One region of the Streptomyces sp. NBC_00012 genome, then DNA from elsewhere that is predicted to be linked to it. Evidence: riboswitches for the same ligand, from Rfam matches in the RefSeq annotation. Region 1 holds a riboswitch; each other region holds the start of a gene.

Evidence for each region. A riboswitch is a leader RNA that binds a small molecule or an ion and turns the genes downstream of it on or off. The one in region 1 is predicted to bind cyclic di-AMP.
Region 2: another riboswitch for cyclic di-AMP. It lies ahead of OHA19_RS24380 (transglycosylase family protein); the one in region 1 lies ahead of OHA19_RS19150 (M23 family metallopeptidase).
Region 3: another riboswitch for cyclic di-AMP. It lies ahead of OHA19_RS10455 (M23 family metallopeptidase); the one in region 1 lies ahead of OHA19_RS19150 (M23 family metallopeptidase).

The regions. Positions count from the first base shown of each region.
Region 1 is NZ_CP108309.1:4,176,832-4,181,780, reverse strand. Features, by position in the region: gene OHA19_RS19165 (SPFH domain-containing protein) at 1-772, shown strand, start outside; tRNA gene OHA19_RS19160 (tRNA-Met) at 928-1,001, shown strand; gene OHA19_RS19155 (PP2C family protein-serine/threonine phosphatase) at 1,194-2,354, shown strand; cyclic di-AMP (ydaO/yuaA leader) riboswitch at 2,638-2,790, shown strand; gene OHA19_RS19150 (M23 family metallopeptidase) at 2,802-3,896, shown strand; gene OHA19_RS19145 (aldo/keto reductase) at 4,139-4,949, shown strand, end outside.
Region 2 is NZ_CP108309.1:5,282,744-5,287,692, forward strand. Features, by position in the region: gene OHA19_RS24370 (cytochrome P450) at 1-1,166, shown strand, start outside; gene OHA19_RS24375 (transglycosylase family protein) at 1,271-2,209, shown strand; cyclic di-AMP (ydaO/yuaA leader) riboswitch at 2,510-2,681, shown strand; gene OHA19_RS24380 (transglycosylase family protein) at 2,685-3,455, shown strand; gene eno (phosphopyruvate hydratase) at 3,754-4,949, shown strand, end outside.
Region 3 is NZ_CP108309.1:2,265,738-2,270,686, reverse strand. Features, by position in the region: gene OHA19_RS10465 (M16 family metallopeptidase) at 1-72, shown strand, start outside; gene OHA19_RS10460 (M16 family metallopeptidase) at 99-1,481, shown strand; cyclic di-AMP (ydaO/yuaA leader) riboswitch at 1,754-1,919, shown strand; gene OHA19_RS10455 (M23 family metallopeptidase) at 1,933-2,754, shown strand; gene OHA19_RS10450 (GntR family transcriptional regulator) at 2,979-3,674, shown strand; gene OHA19_RS10445 (HPr family phosphocarrier protein) at 3,955-4,236, opposite strand; gene OHA19_RS10440 (GNAT family N-acetyltransferase) at 4,410-4,949, shown strand, end outside.

The DNA of each region.
Region 1 (4,949 bases):
CGTCGTGGACGCCCTCCAGATCCAGGAGATCGACGACGCCACCGGCTACATCAAGAACCTCGCGGCCCCGCACGCCGCCGCGGTCGCCAGCCAGGCCCGGATCGCCGAGGCCAAGGCCGACCAGGAGGCCAGCCAGCGCGAGCAGCAGGCCGCCGCGCTCAAGGCGGAGTACGAACGTGACACCGCGATCAAACGGGCCGGCTTCCTCGCCGAGACCGAGCAGTACAACGCCCGCGCCGCGCAGGCCGGGCCGCTCGCCCGGGCCCGGGCCTCGCAGGAGGTCATCGAGGAGCAGACCGCGCTGGCCGAACGGCAGGCCTCGCTCGCCGCGCAGCAGCTGGAGGCGGAGGTCCGGCGCCCGGCGGACGCCGAGGCGTACCGGCAGCGCACCCTGGCGGAGGCGGCCCGGGACCGGGCGAAGTTCGAGGCGGACGGCAACGCGTACACCGAGCGGACCCTCGCCCAGGCGCAGGCCGACGCCAACAGTGTGCGCGCCGCATCGCTGCGTGACGGCAATCAGGAGCTCATCGCGGCCAACCGCATCGTGGAGAACCTGCCGGCCCTGGCCGACGCGGCCGCCCGGGGCATGTCCGGCGCCGACCTCACCGTTCTCAACGGCACCAACGGTGTCAACGAGATGGCGGCGGGCGTCGTCGGCCAGGGGCTGGCGATCCTCCACTCGCTGCAACGGGGTGCGAACCCGGTGAAGCAGCCTTCGGTCCACGGGAAGGCCGCCTCCGCGCCCCGCATCTCCGGGACGGACCGGTCCTGACCCTTCCTGACCCGTCCGTCCTGCCCGTCGCGGATTTCGGCCGGGCGAAGGCCGGATCGAAGGGCGAGACGGAGGGGGTGGAGGGCGGAATCCAGGGTGGGTGAACCCGAGTGGTCAAAAGGGCGCCGGAGATGCCGTAGAGTTGTGTTCATCGACGCGGGGTGGAGCAGCTCGGTAGCTCGCTGGGCTCATAACCCAGAGGTCGCAGGTTCAAATCCTGTCCCCGCTACTGAAGAATTCAGGCTCGGTACGCATACAGCGTGCCGGGCCTGAATCATTTCGCTGTGTGGTGGGTGAAACCGCGGCGCACATTTCCCCCCATTGGCCGATGAGGAGTCGCCGCTCCGTACCGGTCCGGCGAGTCTGAGGGTGGGGCGCGGTACCGTCCGCAGCCGCGCGCGTACCGGGCAGGAGACCACAGGTGTGGAAGCGGGAGAAGCGGCGCGGCAAGCATGCCGGAGGCGGTGCCCGTACCCGGCGGTTCGTACGGATGCTGCCTGCGCTGATGATTCTCGGCGGGCTGTTGTTCGACGCCCTCACCCCGCCCGCCTTCACCGCCATTCCGCTGTTCGTGGCCGCTCCGCTGATCGCCGCCCCGTTCTTCTCGCTGGCCAGCACCATCCGCACCGGTGTCGCCGCGATGCTGGCCGTCGTCGCGCTGCGGCTGTACACCAGTACGTTGCCGAAGGCCGTGCCGTTGATCGAGCTGCTCACCCTGGCCACCGTCTCGGTCCTCGCGGTCGTGATCAACGGGGTGGTGCGGCGCAGCAACGAGCAGCTGGCCTCCGCGCGGTACGTCGCGGAGACGGCCATGCGCGCGGTGCTGCCGCAGCCGTCCGACCGGATCGGCGGACTGCATGTCGCGGCGCGGTACGAGGCGGCGCAGGCGGACGAGTTCGTCGGTGGTGACCTGTTCGCCGTGGCGGACACCCCGCAGGGGGTGCGGCTGGTGGTCGGTGACGTACGGGGGAAGGGGCTCGACGCAGTCGAGACGGTGGCGGTGGCCATCGGGGCGTTCCGCGAGGCGGCCGAGCAGGAATCCTCGCTGGAGGGGGTGGCGGGGCGGCTGGAGCGGGCGCTGGCGCGGGAGGAGGCGCGGCGCGGCGGGCTCGACGTGCTGGAGGGCTTCATCACCGCCGTGCTGGCCGAGATCCCGTACGGGCTGTCCCGGGTGCGGATCGTCAACCGCGGTCACCCCGAACCGATCCTGCTGCATCCGGACGGGGCGCTGGAGGTGCTGAAGCCCTCCGTGCCCGCGCTGCCGCTCGGGATGGGCCTGGGGGTGTGGCCGGAGTGCACGGACGAGTGGGATCTGCCGGCCGGGGCGACCCTGCTCCTCTACACGGACGGTCTCTCCGAGGCGCGGAACGCCGATGGGGTCTTCTATGACCCGGCGGCCCGGCTGCGCGGGCGGATCTTCCCGGGGCCCGAGGAACTGCTGTCCGCTCTGACCGATGACGTGCGCCTGCACACGGGCGGCGAGACGACCGACGACATGGCGTTGCTCGCGGTCGCACGCCCTGCGGAGGGGCAGCCGGACCGGCGAAGGACGGTGCGGATCGTCGGTGCTGAGGAGATATGAGGGGGAGGCGGGGGCGAGGGGTGAGGGGTGAGGACAGTGACGTGGTGGGGTGATGCCACCGTGCGTAACCGAAAGGCGCCACTCCGCATAACATTTGACGCAACGTCAGAAACGGGGTAATGGCTGAAGGTCGGTCAACTCGTCCGATTCCACCCGCTTGTGTCCCGTAAAGTCCAGGCCAAAGAAGTGAACGATCAGTGGGAACAGCTTGGAATACGGCCCCGGTGTCTATTAACGTTCGATAACGCAGCGCGGTCGTCCCAGCCGTCATCAGTGGCGGCACCGTGCGCGAGCGCCGAATTCCGCAAGGGAACCGGGGAACCACCTACATGGGGTGAATCGGACACCTGTGTCTCGTGAGAGACAGAGGGGCCCGTAGGAGACCTTCCTGCTCCGAACCCGTCAGCTAACCCGGTAGGCGAGAAGGAAGGAAAGGAGTGCGCCCCCGTGGCGTCCAACAAGCCTGCCCCCGAGGCCCCGTCCCGGTTCGATTTCGACTACGGCACGGAGCCCGACGGCGACTTCACCGGCAATTTCACGGGTGAGTTCACCAGTGAGCCCGACCGCGGCTGGGACGAGTGGAACCCCACCGAGGAGTCCGTCCGCCCCGTGCGTGGCAGGCACCGCGTCGCCAAGCAGCGCAACGGTCTCGCCCGCAGCTCCACGGTGCTGGGTGTCGGCGTCATAGCGGCGGTCGGCGCGGGCGGCATGGCCTCCGCGCAGAGCAAGCCGCCGGTCTCCATCTCCATGCCCGACGCCATCACGGACAACCTCCCCGACGCCAAGTCCCTTCCCGGCGTGGGCGCCCTGTTCTCCGACGAGTCCGAGGCCGACAAGACCGAGGTCGCGGCCGCCAGCGCCCCGCTCACCACCGCCGGCATCACCACCGCCGAGGCCGAGCAGGGCGCGACGGACGCGGGCGAGGCGCTCCGCGCCCGCATCCTCCAGCAGGCCGAGCAGCAGCAGGACGCCGCCGACGCCGAGGCCAAGGCGGCCGAGGAGAAGAAGGCCGCGGAGAAGGCGGCCGCCGAGGCCCAGAAGCAGCAGGACGAGGCCAAGGCCAAGGCCGCCGCCGAGAAGAAGAAGGCGGAGGAGGAGGCCAAGAAGAAGGCGGAGGCCCTGCGGCTGGCCAAGCTCGCCGCCAGCTACGCCATCCCGACCTTCTCGTACACGATCACCTCGACCTATGGCCAGGCCGGTTCGATGTGGTCCTCCGGCTACCACACCGGCCTCGACTTCGCCGCTCCGACCGGCACCCCGATCAAGGCCGTCCACGGCGGCACGATCAAGTCGGCCGGTCTGGCCGGCTCGTACGGCTACCGCACCGTGCTGGAGTTGGAGGACGGTACGGAGGTCTGGTACTGCCACCAGTCCTCGATCGGCGTCAGCGTGGGCCAGAAGGTCACCACCGGCGAGACCATCGGCCGGGTCGGCGCGACCGGCAACGTGACCGGTCCGCACCTCCACCTGGAGGTACACACCCCCGACGGTGCGGGTATCGACCCGATGGCCTGGCTCCGCAGCAAGGGCCTCACCCCCTGATCCGACGGTTGCCCCGTCCGCCCCGCCCACTTCGTGGGCCGCTTGATCCGAGCCGGTTCGCCGGCCGATGAACCCCGGCAGTCCTGACGCTCACCCCCCGACGTCAGGGCTGCCGGTCTTTTGTGGGCGGTGGGGAGGTCGCGAGCGGCGGGGTGAGGCGGTGAGTACCCGGGGCGGGTGGAGCGGCTGGGGCAGGTGGAGCGGATGGAATAGCGCGCCATCCGGAATCTGTTGATTCATTTATGACTTCTCTTCGCAAGCTGGGCCCCTCCGACCTCCAGGTCTTCCCGCTCGCTCTCGGTGGCAACGTCTTCGGCTGGACCGCCGACGAGGCGCAGTCGTTCGCCGTGCTGGACGCGTACGCCGCGGCCGGCGGCAACTTCGTCGACACCGCCGACGGCTACTCCGCGTGGGTCCCGGGCAACGAGGGCGGCGAGTCCGAGACCGTCATCGGCAAGTGGCTTGCCGCGCGCGGCAACCGCTCCGACATCGTCGTCGCCACCAAGGTCAGCACCCACCCCCGGTACCAGGGGCTCGCGCCCGCCAACATCAAGGCCGCGGCCGAGGAGTCGCTGCGCAGGCTCGGAACCGAGTACATCGACCTCTATTACACGCACTTCGACGACAAGACCGTGCCGGTCGAGGACATCATCACCGCCCTGGACCAGCTGGTGAAGGAGGGCAAGGTCCGGGAGATCGCCGCCTCCAACATCGCTCCCGCGCGGCTCCAGGAGTCCCTGGACTTCTCGGAGCGCGAGGGGCTGGCCCGTTACGTCGCCCTTCAGCCGCACTACAACCTGGTCTCCCGCGACACGTACGAGGGCGAGCTCCAGGACACGGCGGCCCGTGCCGGGCTCGGCGTTGTGCCGTACTTCGCCCTGGCCTCCGGTTTCCTCACCGGCAAGTACCGTCCGGGCGCCTCGGTGGAGAGCGCGCGGGCGGAGGGCGCCCGCGCGCATCTGGAGTCGGAGCGGGGGCAGAAGGTTCTGGCCGCGCTGGACAAGGTCGCCCAGGAGCGCGGTGCGGAGATCGCGACTGTCGCGCTGGCCTGGC
Region 2 (4,949 bases), 1.1 Mb from region 1:
TGCCCAGCGGCGTCGAGGCGTGGCTCGTGACCCGGTACGCGGACGCGCGGCAGGCGCTCGCCGACACCCGGCTCTCCAAGAACCCGGCGCACCACGCCGAGCCGGCGCACGCCAAGGGGAAGACGGGCATCCCGGGCGAGCGCAAGGCGGAGCTGATGACGCATCTGCTGAACATCGACCCGCCGGACCACACCCGGCTGCGCCGCCTCGTGGCCAAGGCGTTCACCCCGAGCCGGGTCGCCGAGTTCGCACCGCGCGTACAGGAACTGACGGACCGCCTCATCGACCGCTTCATCGCGGAAGGGAAGGCGGACCTCATCCACGACTTCGCCTTCCCGCTCCCCATCTACGCGATCTGCGATCTGCTGGGCGTCCCGCGCGAGGACCAGGACGACTTCCGGGACTGGGCGGGCATGATGATCCGCCACGGCGGCGGCCCGCGCGGCGGGGTGGCCAGGTCGGTGAAGAAGATGCGCGGCTATCTCGCCGAACTCATCCACCGCAAGCGGGAGAACCCCGGGGACGATCTGATCTCCGGGCTGATCCGGGCCAGCGACCACGGCGAGCACCTCACCGAGAACGAGGCCGCGGCCATGGCCTTCATCCTGCTCTTCGCCGGATTCGAGACCACGGTCAATCTCATCGGCAACGGGGTCTACGCCCTGCTGCGCAACCCCGGGCAGCGCGAACGGCTCCAGCTCTCCCTCGACGCGGGGGAGAGCGGGCTGCTGGAGACCGGCATCGAGGAACTGCTGCGGTACGACGGTCCGGTGGAACTGGCCACCTGGCGGTTCGCCACCGAACCGCTGACCCTCGGCGGACAGGACATCGCGGCCGGGGATCCGGTGCTCGTGGTGCTCGCCGCGGCCGACCGCGACCCGGAGCGCTTCGGGGACCCCGACACGCTCGACCTCGCACGACGTGACAATCAGCACCTCGGATACGGGCACGGCATCCACTACTGCCTGGGAGCGCCGCTCGCCCGGCTGGAGGGACGGACCGCGCTCGCCATGCTCCTGAACCGCCTTCCGGACCTGCGACTCGCGGTGGAACCTACCGATTTGCGATGGCGTGGCGGGCTCATCATGCGCGGACTTCGCACGCTTCCCGTGGAGTTCACCCCGGGGTCCGCCCACGCGGAAAGTGACACTCCGTCAACTCTGTGACTTTCACGTGATCTGCGCTGCATCGACTTGTGACTCCCGTTCGAACCCGGCTAGGTTCGCGTTCGACTCACCAGTCACACGTCAGCTACCCGGAAGGCAACCCCATGGGCTCCGCGAACGGCAGACACCGTCGCCCCCGTCAGGCACCCGCCATCGTCGTCGCCGCGGGCGTGACCGGATCGGCCATCGCCATCCCACTGCTCGGCGCGTCCGGTGCCCACGCGGCCGACGCCACGACCTGGGACCGGGTGGCCGAGTGCGAGAGCGGCGGCGCGTGGAGCGCCGACTTCGGGAACGGCTACTACGGTGGTCTCCAGCTCTCGCAGGACACCTGGAAGGCGTACGGCGGTGAGGCGTACGCGGAGCGCGCCGACCTCGCCAGCCGGGCGCAACAGATAGAGGTGGCCGAGAAGGTGCTGGACGACCGGGGCCCGCGGGCCTGGCCCAGCTGCGCGGTCATCTCCGGTCTGGCCGTGGACGGGACGCTGCCGGGGGTGGACCCGGGCTCGGTGCCCGCCGACGACCCGGCCGGGAGCGAGAAGCCGGCTGACGACGCGTCGGCGGACCCGTCCGACGCCGCCACGTCGTCGGACAGCGCCTCGGACGGTACGGACGCCGTGGACGGCGCGGACGAGGCCGGCAAGCCGTCGGGGGAGACCTCGCGGTCCCCGAAGCCCTCGGCCACCCCGTCCCCCGACGCGTCCGCCGACGCCCCCTCCGAGGTGCCCGGCGCGCCCAGCGGCAAGAGCGGCAAGCACCGCGGCACGCCGGCCGCGGAGAAGGGCGGCGGCGCGGACCGCGAAGGCCGCGAGTCGGGCCGCCACGCCTCGCGCGGCGGCAAGGACGCGCGCGACACGGCCGAGCCGGCAGTCGACGGCACGTACACCGTCCACGCCGGCGACAACCTCTGGTCGATTGCTGACGCACAGAAGGTTCCCGGCGGCTGGCCCGCGCTCTACGAGGCCAACAAGGGTGTCGTCGGCGCCGACCCGGACCTCATCCTCCCTGGCGAGAGCCTCGATCTCGATGTGAAGGCCAAGTGAGGAAAGTCTGATAATCGACTAACAACGCCTCAAAAACTGTGGCAGTTCAGGGACCTATGTCCGCTTATGCGTAAGTGAGACATGGGTCTCTTTGCGTCAACTGGCGTGTCGCGTCCGGAGAGCCCTTCCGCATCATGCCCCACCTGCGGAAATGGCAGATCTTCAGATGCAAATAAGGGGTGATTGTCCGATGTGTCCATCTTTGAATGTGGGGGTTGCGTATGTTTACGGTCAGAACCGCTCGCACCGCGGGCCCCGTCGACCGTCACGCCGAATCCTGCCGTCGGTCGAAGGGAACAGACGCGTAAAGCGCCGTAGGCAGGAGCGGGGGACCCAGGTAAGCGCCGGGCCCGATCGTCGAAAGACGCATCAGGACCGGCTTGGGGTGAAGTCGCGTGCTAGGACGTGCGACCGGGCAACTCACTTGGCCCGAACCCGACAGCTCACCTCGTAGGCGTCGGTGAGGAGAAGTTCCATGCTGCTTTCCAGCAAGGGCAAGCACCGCCGCCCGTCCAAGGCCGTCCGTATCGCCACGCTCGCCGGTGTCGCCGGTGCCGCCGTCGCCGTGCCCCTGATGGGCGCGACCGGCGCCTCCGCCGCCTCCGTCGCCACCTGGGACGCCGTCGCTCAGTGCGAGTCCGGTGGCAACTGGTCCATCAACACCGGCAACGGCTACTACGGCGGTCTGCAGTTCTCGCAGTCCAGCTGGGCCGCCGCCGGCGGTACGCAGTACGCCGCCCGTGCCGACCTGGCCACCAAGGCCCAGCAGATCGCCACCGCCGAGAAGCTCCTCGACATGCAGGGCCCGGGCGCCTGGGGCTGCGCCGGCGCCGGCGGCCTGACCAACGACGGTGTCGACCCGGGCGTCAACACCGGTTCGTCCTCGAACTCCTCCTCGAACTCCACCGCGAGCTCCAGCGCCTCCGAGCAGCAGAGCGCCCCGGCTGCCCCGAAGCAGCAGGCCCAGCCGAAGCCGGCCGAGCGCACCGAGGCCCCCGCCGCCTCCCGCTCGGAGCGCTCCGCCGCCCCGCAGGCCGAGTCGAAGAAGACCGTCACCACGCCGACCGGCGAGAAGGTCAAGAAGGGCGACGGCGAGTACAAGGTCGTCTCCGGCGACTCGCTGAGCGAGATCGCCGCCGACCACAAGGTCAAGGGTGGCTGGCAGAAGCTGTTCGACCTGAACAAGGACATCGTCAAGGACGCCGACCTGATCTACCCGGGTCAGCAGCTGCACCTGACGAAGTAGTCGCGGCTCTCTCCTCCCCGAGCACCACCCCGGTCCGGCGCGCGTTTCCCCGTATGCGCCCGGCCGGGGTGCTGCCGTTCCTCCGGGGAGGTGCGGCAGGGGTGTCGAATTGTTCAACTGTTGTAGTTACTGACCAGTAAATTTCTGGCTGTTTGCCCGGCAATGTGTGCCCTCGGGTCCTTTTTCGTCCCAGGGGTCGGGCGGTCGGCCGACTGATCGGGCCGGGCCGGTTAGGCTCTTGTCGCAAGGCCAAAGCGACCCTGCACAACCAGCGTCATATCCCAGAAGGAGATGCCTCGTGCCGTCCATCGACGTCGTCGTAGCCCGGGAAATCCTCGACTCCCGCGGAAACCCCACGGTCGAGGTAGAGGTCGGCCTCGACGACGGCAGCACGGGCCGTGCTGCTGTTCCGTCCGGCGCCTCCACCGGTGCGTTCGAGGCCATTGAGCTTCGCGACGGTGACCCCAACCGCTACCAGGGCAAGGGCGTCGAGAAGGCCGTCCTCGCCGTGATCGAGCAGATCGGCCCGGAGCTCGTCGGCTACGACGCCACCGAGCAGCGGCTGATCGACCAGGCGATGTTCGACCTGGACGCCACCGAGAACAAGGGCTCGCTCGGCGCCAACGCCATCCTCGGTGTCTCGCTCGCCGTCGCCCACGCCGCGTCCGAGGCCTCGGACCTGCCGCTCTTCCGCTACCTCGGCGGCCCGAACGCGCACCTGCTGCCCGTTCCGATGATGAACATCCTCAACGGTGGTTCGCACGCCGACTCCAACGTGGACATCCAGGAGTTCATGATCGCGCCGATCGGCGCCGAGTCCTTCTCCGAGGCGCTGCGCTGGGGTGCCGAGGTCTACCACACGCTGAAGAAGGTCCTGAAGACCAAGGGCCTGTCGACCGGTCTCGGCGACGAGGGCGGCTTCGCGCCGAACCTGGAGTCGAACCGCGCCGCCCTCGACCTCATCCTTGAGGCCATCAAGGAGGCCGGCTACGTCCCGGGCAAGGACATCGCGCTCGCGCTCGACGTCGCCGCGTCCGAGTTCTACAAGGACGGCAAGTACGAGTTCGAGGGCAAGGCCCGCTCGGCCGCCGAGATGACCGAGTACTACGAGGAGCTCGTCTCCGCGTACCCGCTGGTCTCCATCGAGGACCCGCTGTACGAGGACGACTGGGCCGGCTGGAAGGTCATCACCGACAAGCTCGGCGCCAAGGTGCAGATCGTCGGCGACGACCTCTTCGTCACCAACCCGGAGCGGCTGGCCCGCGGCATCGAGGAGGGCTCCGCCAACGCCCTGCTCGTCAAGGTCAACCAGATCGGCTCGCTGACCGAGACCCTGGACGCCGTCGAGCTGGCCCAGCGCAACGGCTTCAAGTGCATGATGTCCCACCGCTCCGGCGAGACCGAGGACGTCACCATCGCCGACCTCGCGGTCGCCGTGAACTGCGGCCAGATCAAGACCGGCGCGCCGGCCCGCTCGGACCGCGTCGCCAAGTA
Region 3 (4,949 bases), 1.9 Mb from region 1:
CCGGCAGAGTCAGCTGACGCAGCGGACACCGACGAGACCGACACCGACGCGCACGAGGGGGCGGACCAGTGACCGACGCTGCCGCGACTGGAGTTTCGATGCAGTACCACCCACAGCCGGTCCCCGGCGTCGCCCGCCCCTGGGCCTTCCCCGCGCCCGAGCGCGGCGCCCTGCCCAATGGCCTCACGGTGCTGCGCTGCCACCGCCCCGGTCAGCAGGTCGTGGCCGTCGAGATCTTCCTCGACGCCCCGCTGGACGCCGAGCCCCAGGGCCTCGACGGCGTGGCCACGATCATGTCGCGGGCGCTGAACGAGGGCACCGACAAGCACACCGCGGAGGAGTTCGCCGCCGAGCTGGAGCGCTGCGGCGCCACTCTCGACGCGCACGCCGACCACCCCGGCGTCAGGGTCTCCCTGGAGGTCCCGGCCTCCCGGCTGGCCAAGGCCCTCGCGCTGGTCGCCGAGGCGCTGCGGGCGCCCGCCTTCGCCGAGAGCGAGATCGAGCGGCTGGTGCGCAACCGGCTCGACGAGATCCCGCACGAGCAGGCCAACCCGGCCCGGCGCGCCGCCAAGCAGCTCTCCAAGGAGCTCTTCCCGGCCACGGCGCGGATGTCGCGCCCGCGCCAGGGCACCGAGGAGACGGTGGAGCGGATCGACTCGGCCGCCGTGCGCGCCTTCTTCGACGCCCACGTCCGGCCGTCCACGGCGACCGCCGTGGTTGTCGGGGACCTCACCGGCATCGACCTGGACGCCCTGCTCGCCGACACCCTCGGTGACTGGTCGGGGGACACCGCCGCGCCCCGCCCCGCCCCGCCGATCACCGCAGACGACACCGGGCGGGTGGTGATCGTCGACCGTCCGGGCGCGGTGCAGACGCAGCTGCTGATCGGCCGGATCGGCGCCGACCGGCACGACAGCGTGTGGCCGGCCCAGGTGCTCGGCACGTACTGCCTGGGCGGCACCCTCACCTCCCGTCTCGACCGGGTGCTGCGCGAGGAGAAGGGCTACACGTACGGCGTACGGGCCTTCGGCCAGGTGCTGCGGTCGTCGGCCCCGGACTCCGCCTCGGGGGCGACCGGCGCCGCGATGCTCGCCATCAGCGGGTCGGTGGACACGGAGTCCACCGAGCCGGCGCTCAAGGACCTGTGGACCGTCCTGCGGACCCTGGCGGCCGAGGGCCTGACCGACGCGGAGCGCGAGACGGCCGTGCAGAACCTCGTGGGTGTGGCGCCCCTGAAGTTCGAGACGGCGGCCTCCGTCGCGGGCACCCTCGCCGACCAGGTCGAGCAGCACCTCCCCGACGACTACCAGGCGCAGCTGTACGCCCGGCTCGCGGAGACCGGCACGGTCGAGGCGACCGCGGCGGTAGTCAACGCCTTCCCGGGTGACCGGCTGGTCACGATCCTCGTCGGCGACGCGGCACGGATCGAGGAGCCCGTCCGGGCGCTGGGCATCGGCGAGGTATCGGTGGTCACCGGCTGACGACCGGCCCGGCGGGCGTCAGGACGGGGCCGGTCGACGGCCCCGCCCCGGCCGCTTCCCCTCGCCTTATCGCAAGATATCGGGACAAAAGGGAAGGTCCTTGCGAGTGCGATCTCGCCAGGGCCTTCCCTTTTGTCCGTTCTGGGTGGGAGGTTGCCTGTCTGCCCTGTGGGATGCGCTACAAAGCGGCCCGTCCGTTTGGTGAATGAAAGTAACCCCGCTTAGCGTCGGTTCGACTGCCCGTCACTCGTATGCCGCATCCGCGACGTACCGGACAGTCATCGCCGAGTCCCCGTCAGGCGCGAGCCTGGGGAGCCGGGGACCCACGCAGTCCCTGGGGTGAATCGGATGCCTGAGCCCGGACGGGCCGGGGTGTCCGTAGGAGACCTTCCTGCTCCGAACCCGTCAGCTAACCCGGTAGGCGAGAAGGAAGGAAAGGATCAGCCACTCCATGGCGTTCACCCGTGCCACCGGGAAGCACCGTGCCCCGAGCCGACTGACGCGCGGCAGCGCGAAGGTTGTCGGCGTCGCGGCTCTGGCCACCACCGGCGTCATCGGCGGCCTGGCCGCTCCCGCCTTCGCTGCGGACTCCGACGCCCCCTCCGCGAGCGAGACCGGCCTCAACCAGGTCATCGCCATCGACAAGACCCTTGCCGACCGGATCGACGCCCAGGCCGACGCCCAGCAGCATCAGGCCGACGCCGCGGCGAAGGCGAAGGCCGAGGCCCACCGGAAGGCCGAGGCCAAGAAGAAGGCCGAGGCGAAGGCCAAGGCAGCGGCGAAGGCCAGGGCCGAAGCGAAGCGCGCCGCCGAGGCCCGCGCCGAGAAGGCCCGCGCCGCCCGGTCCGCCGAGCGCACCCGACTGGGCGCCTTCCAGCTCCCGGTCGCCGGTTCGTACGTCTCCACCGGCTACAAGTCCAGCGGCTCGCTCTGGTCCTCCGGCAGCCACTCGGGCATCGACTTCCACGCCGCGTCCGGCAGCTCCGTCGTCGCCGTCGGCGCTGGCACGGTCGTCGAGGCGGGCTGGGGCGGCGCGTACGGCAACAACATCGTGCTTCGGATGACGGACGGCACGTACACGCAGTACGGCCACCTCTCCTCGATCGGGGTCTCCGTAGGCCAGAGCGTCGGCGCGGGCCAGCAGATCGGCCTCTCCGGCTCCACCGGCAACTCCACCGGACCGCACCTCCACTTCGAGGCCCGGACGACGCCGTCGTACGGCTCCGACATGGACCCGGTCGTGTACCTGCGCGCCCACGGCGTCAACGTCTGACCGACGCTCCACCGCACCACCTCGTCGAAGGCCCCGGCAGCGCGCCGGGGCCTTCGGTATTCCCGCCGCCTGCCCGCGGGGTACGACTGCCCGCCGACCGCCCCGTGGCCAAAAGATATTCATTGATTTCCGCCCGGCATCGGAAATGCAGCCGCATTGCAATAGGGTCGCGTAACCGGCGTCGGCCGGCCGCGTTTCGCGGGGATTGAGGCGGAGGTTCGGACATGCGCATTCCGGCGCATTCGGTATGCACGGCGATCCGTGACGACATCGTCTCCGGTGTCTTCGAACGCGGCAGTCGTCTCACGGAGGAGTTGCTGGCCCGCCGTTACGGGGTCTCCCGCGTCCCGGTGCGGGAGGCGCTGCGCACCCTGGAGTCCGAGGGCTTCGTGGTCACCCGCCGGCATGCGGGCGCCTGTGTCGCCGAGCCCACCGAGCTGGAGGCGGCCGACCTCCTGGAGGTCCGCACACTGCTGGAGCCGCTGGGTGCCGCCCGTGCCGCGCAGCGCCGCACCGAGGCTCACCTCAAGGTGCTCCGCGGGCTCGTGCGGCTCGGCCAGGACCGGGCCCGGTGCGGTGAGGGCGAGGACCTGCGCGCACTGGGCGGCTGGTTCCACGAGACACTGGCGCAGGCCTCCGGCAGTCCCGGCCTGATCGCGCTGCTCACCCAGCTGCGACACAAGATCGCCTGGATGTACGCGGTCGAGCAGCCCGCCCGCCCGGTGGACTCCTGGGCCGAGCACGGGGCCATCGTGGACGCGGTGGCGCGCGGCGACGCGGAACGTGCCAGGGCGCTGGCAGCGCACCACGCGGAACGGGCAGCGGCCGCGCACCGGTTGCGACGGTGGCCCGCCGCTCCCCGCGCCGGCCGGGTGAGGACCTCGCAACATTCCGTAAACACGGCGGGCGCCCGGCATTAACAATTGCGCCGTATACAAGAGAAGTAATTGCTCGGGATTTTCCCGGTCAGGTAGTTGCTCGGGATGTTCCCCGGCCGGTCGTCCCGCATTTCGCCCCGACCGAATTTCGCGCGCTGGGATCCCGGGTGGCCGAGGTCTGCTGCTCGAATTCCGACTCCCCGCATCTCGGTCATCCGGATTTCCGCCGGGCGGCCCGTTCCGGAAACAAAGCGGCCCGTTCCGGAAACAAAAGAGCCGTGGCCCCGTTCCAGGGTGCCACGGCTCTCTCTCGGAGCATGGTTCAGACGGTCTCCGGGAGCTCCTCGAGCCCCTCGGTGACGAGCTTCGCCAGGCGGTCCAGGGCGGCTTCGGAGTTGTCGGCCTCGGATGCGAGCACGATCTCCTCGCCACCCTGCGCGCCGAGACCGAGGACCGCGAGCATGGAGGCTGCGTTCACCGGGTTGCCGTCGGCCTTGGCGATCGTCATGGGGACGCCGGAAGCCGTGGCGGCACGGACGAAGATGGAAGCGGGGCGGGCGTGCAGGCCCTCGGCCCAACCGACGTTGACGCGGCGCTCAGCCATGGTTCTGCCCTTCACGAATCAACAGTTGTCTAGACCAGTCTCTCACGCGGTGCGCAGTGCTCCGGCCGACCCCGGGAGCAGCCCGCGATGCCTGCGGCCCCGCCGATCGGCCCTCTCAGACTGCCCCGGCCCCGGGACCTACGCGACCGCTGACGGAGCCGTACTCTTTGCCCATGCAGCCCGCGCCGGAGCAGAGTCCGCATCACGCTTATCCCGACCACTGGGAAGCGGACGTGGTGCTCCGCGACGGAGGCACCGCGCGCATCAGGCCCATCACCACGGACGACGCCGAACTGCTGGTCAGTTTCTACGAGCAGGTCTCCGACGAGTCGAAGTACTACCGGTTCTTCGCGCCGCACCCACGGCTGTCCGACCGGGACGTGCACCGCTTCACCCATCACGACTACGTCGACCGGGTGGGGCTCGCCGTCACGGTCGGCGGCGAGTTCATCGCGACCGTCCGCTACGACCGGATCGACGAGCGCGGCAGGCCCGCCTCCGCCCCCGCCGACGAGGCCGAGGTCGCCTTCCTCGTCCAGGACGCGCACCAGGGACGCGGCGTGGCCTCGGCGCTCCTCGAACACATCGCCGCCGTCGCCCGCGAGCGCGGCATCCGCCGCTTCGCCGCCGAGGTGCTGCCCGCCAACACCAAGATGATCAAGGTGTTCCGGGACGCCGGCTACACCCAGCAGCGCAGCTTCGAGGACGGCTCC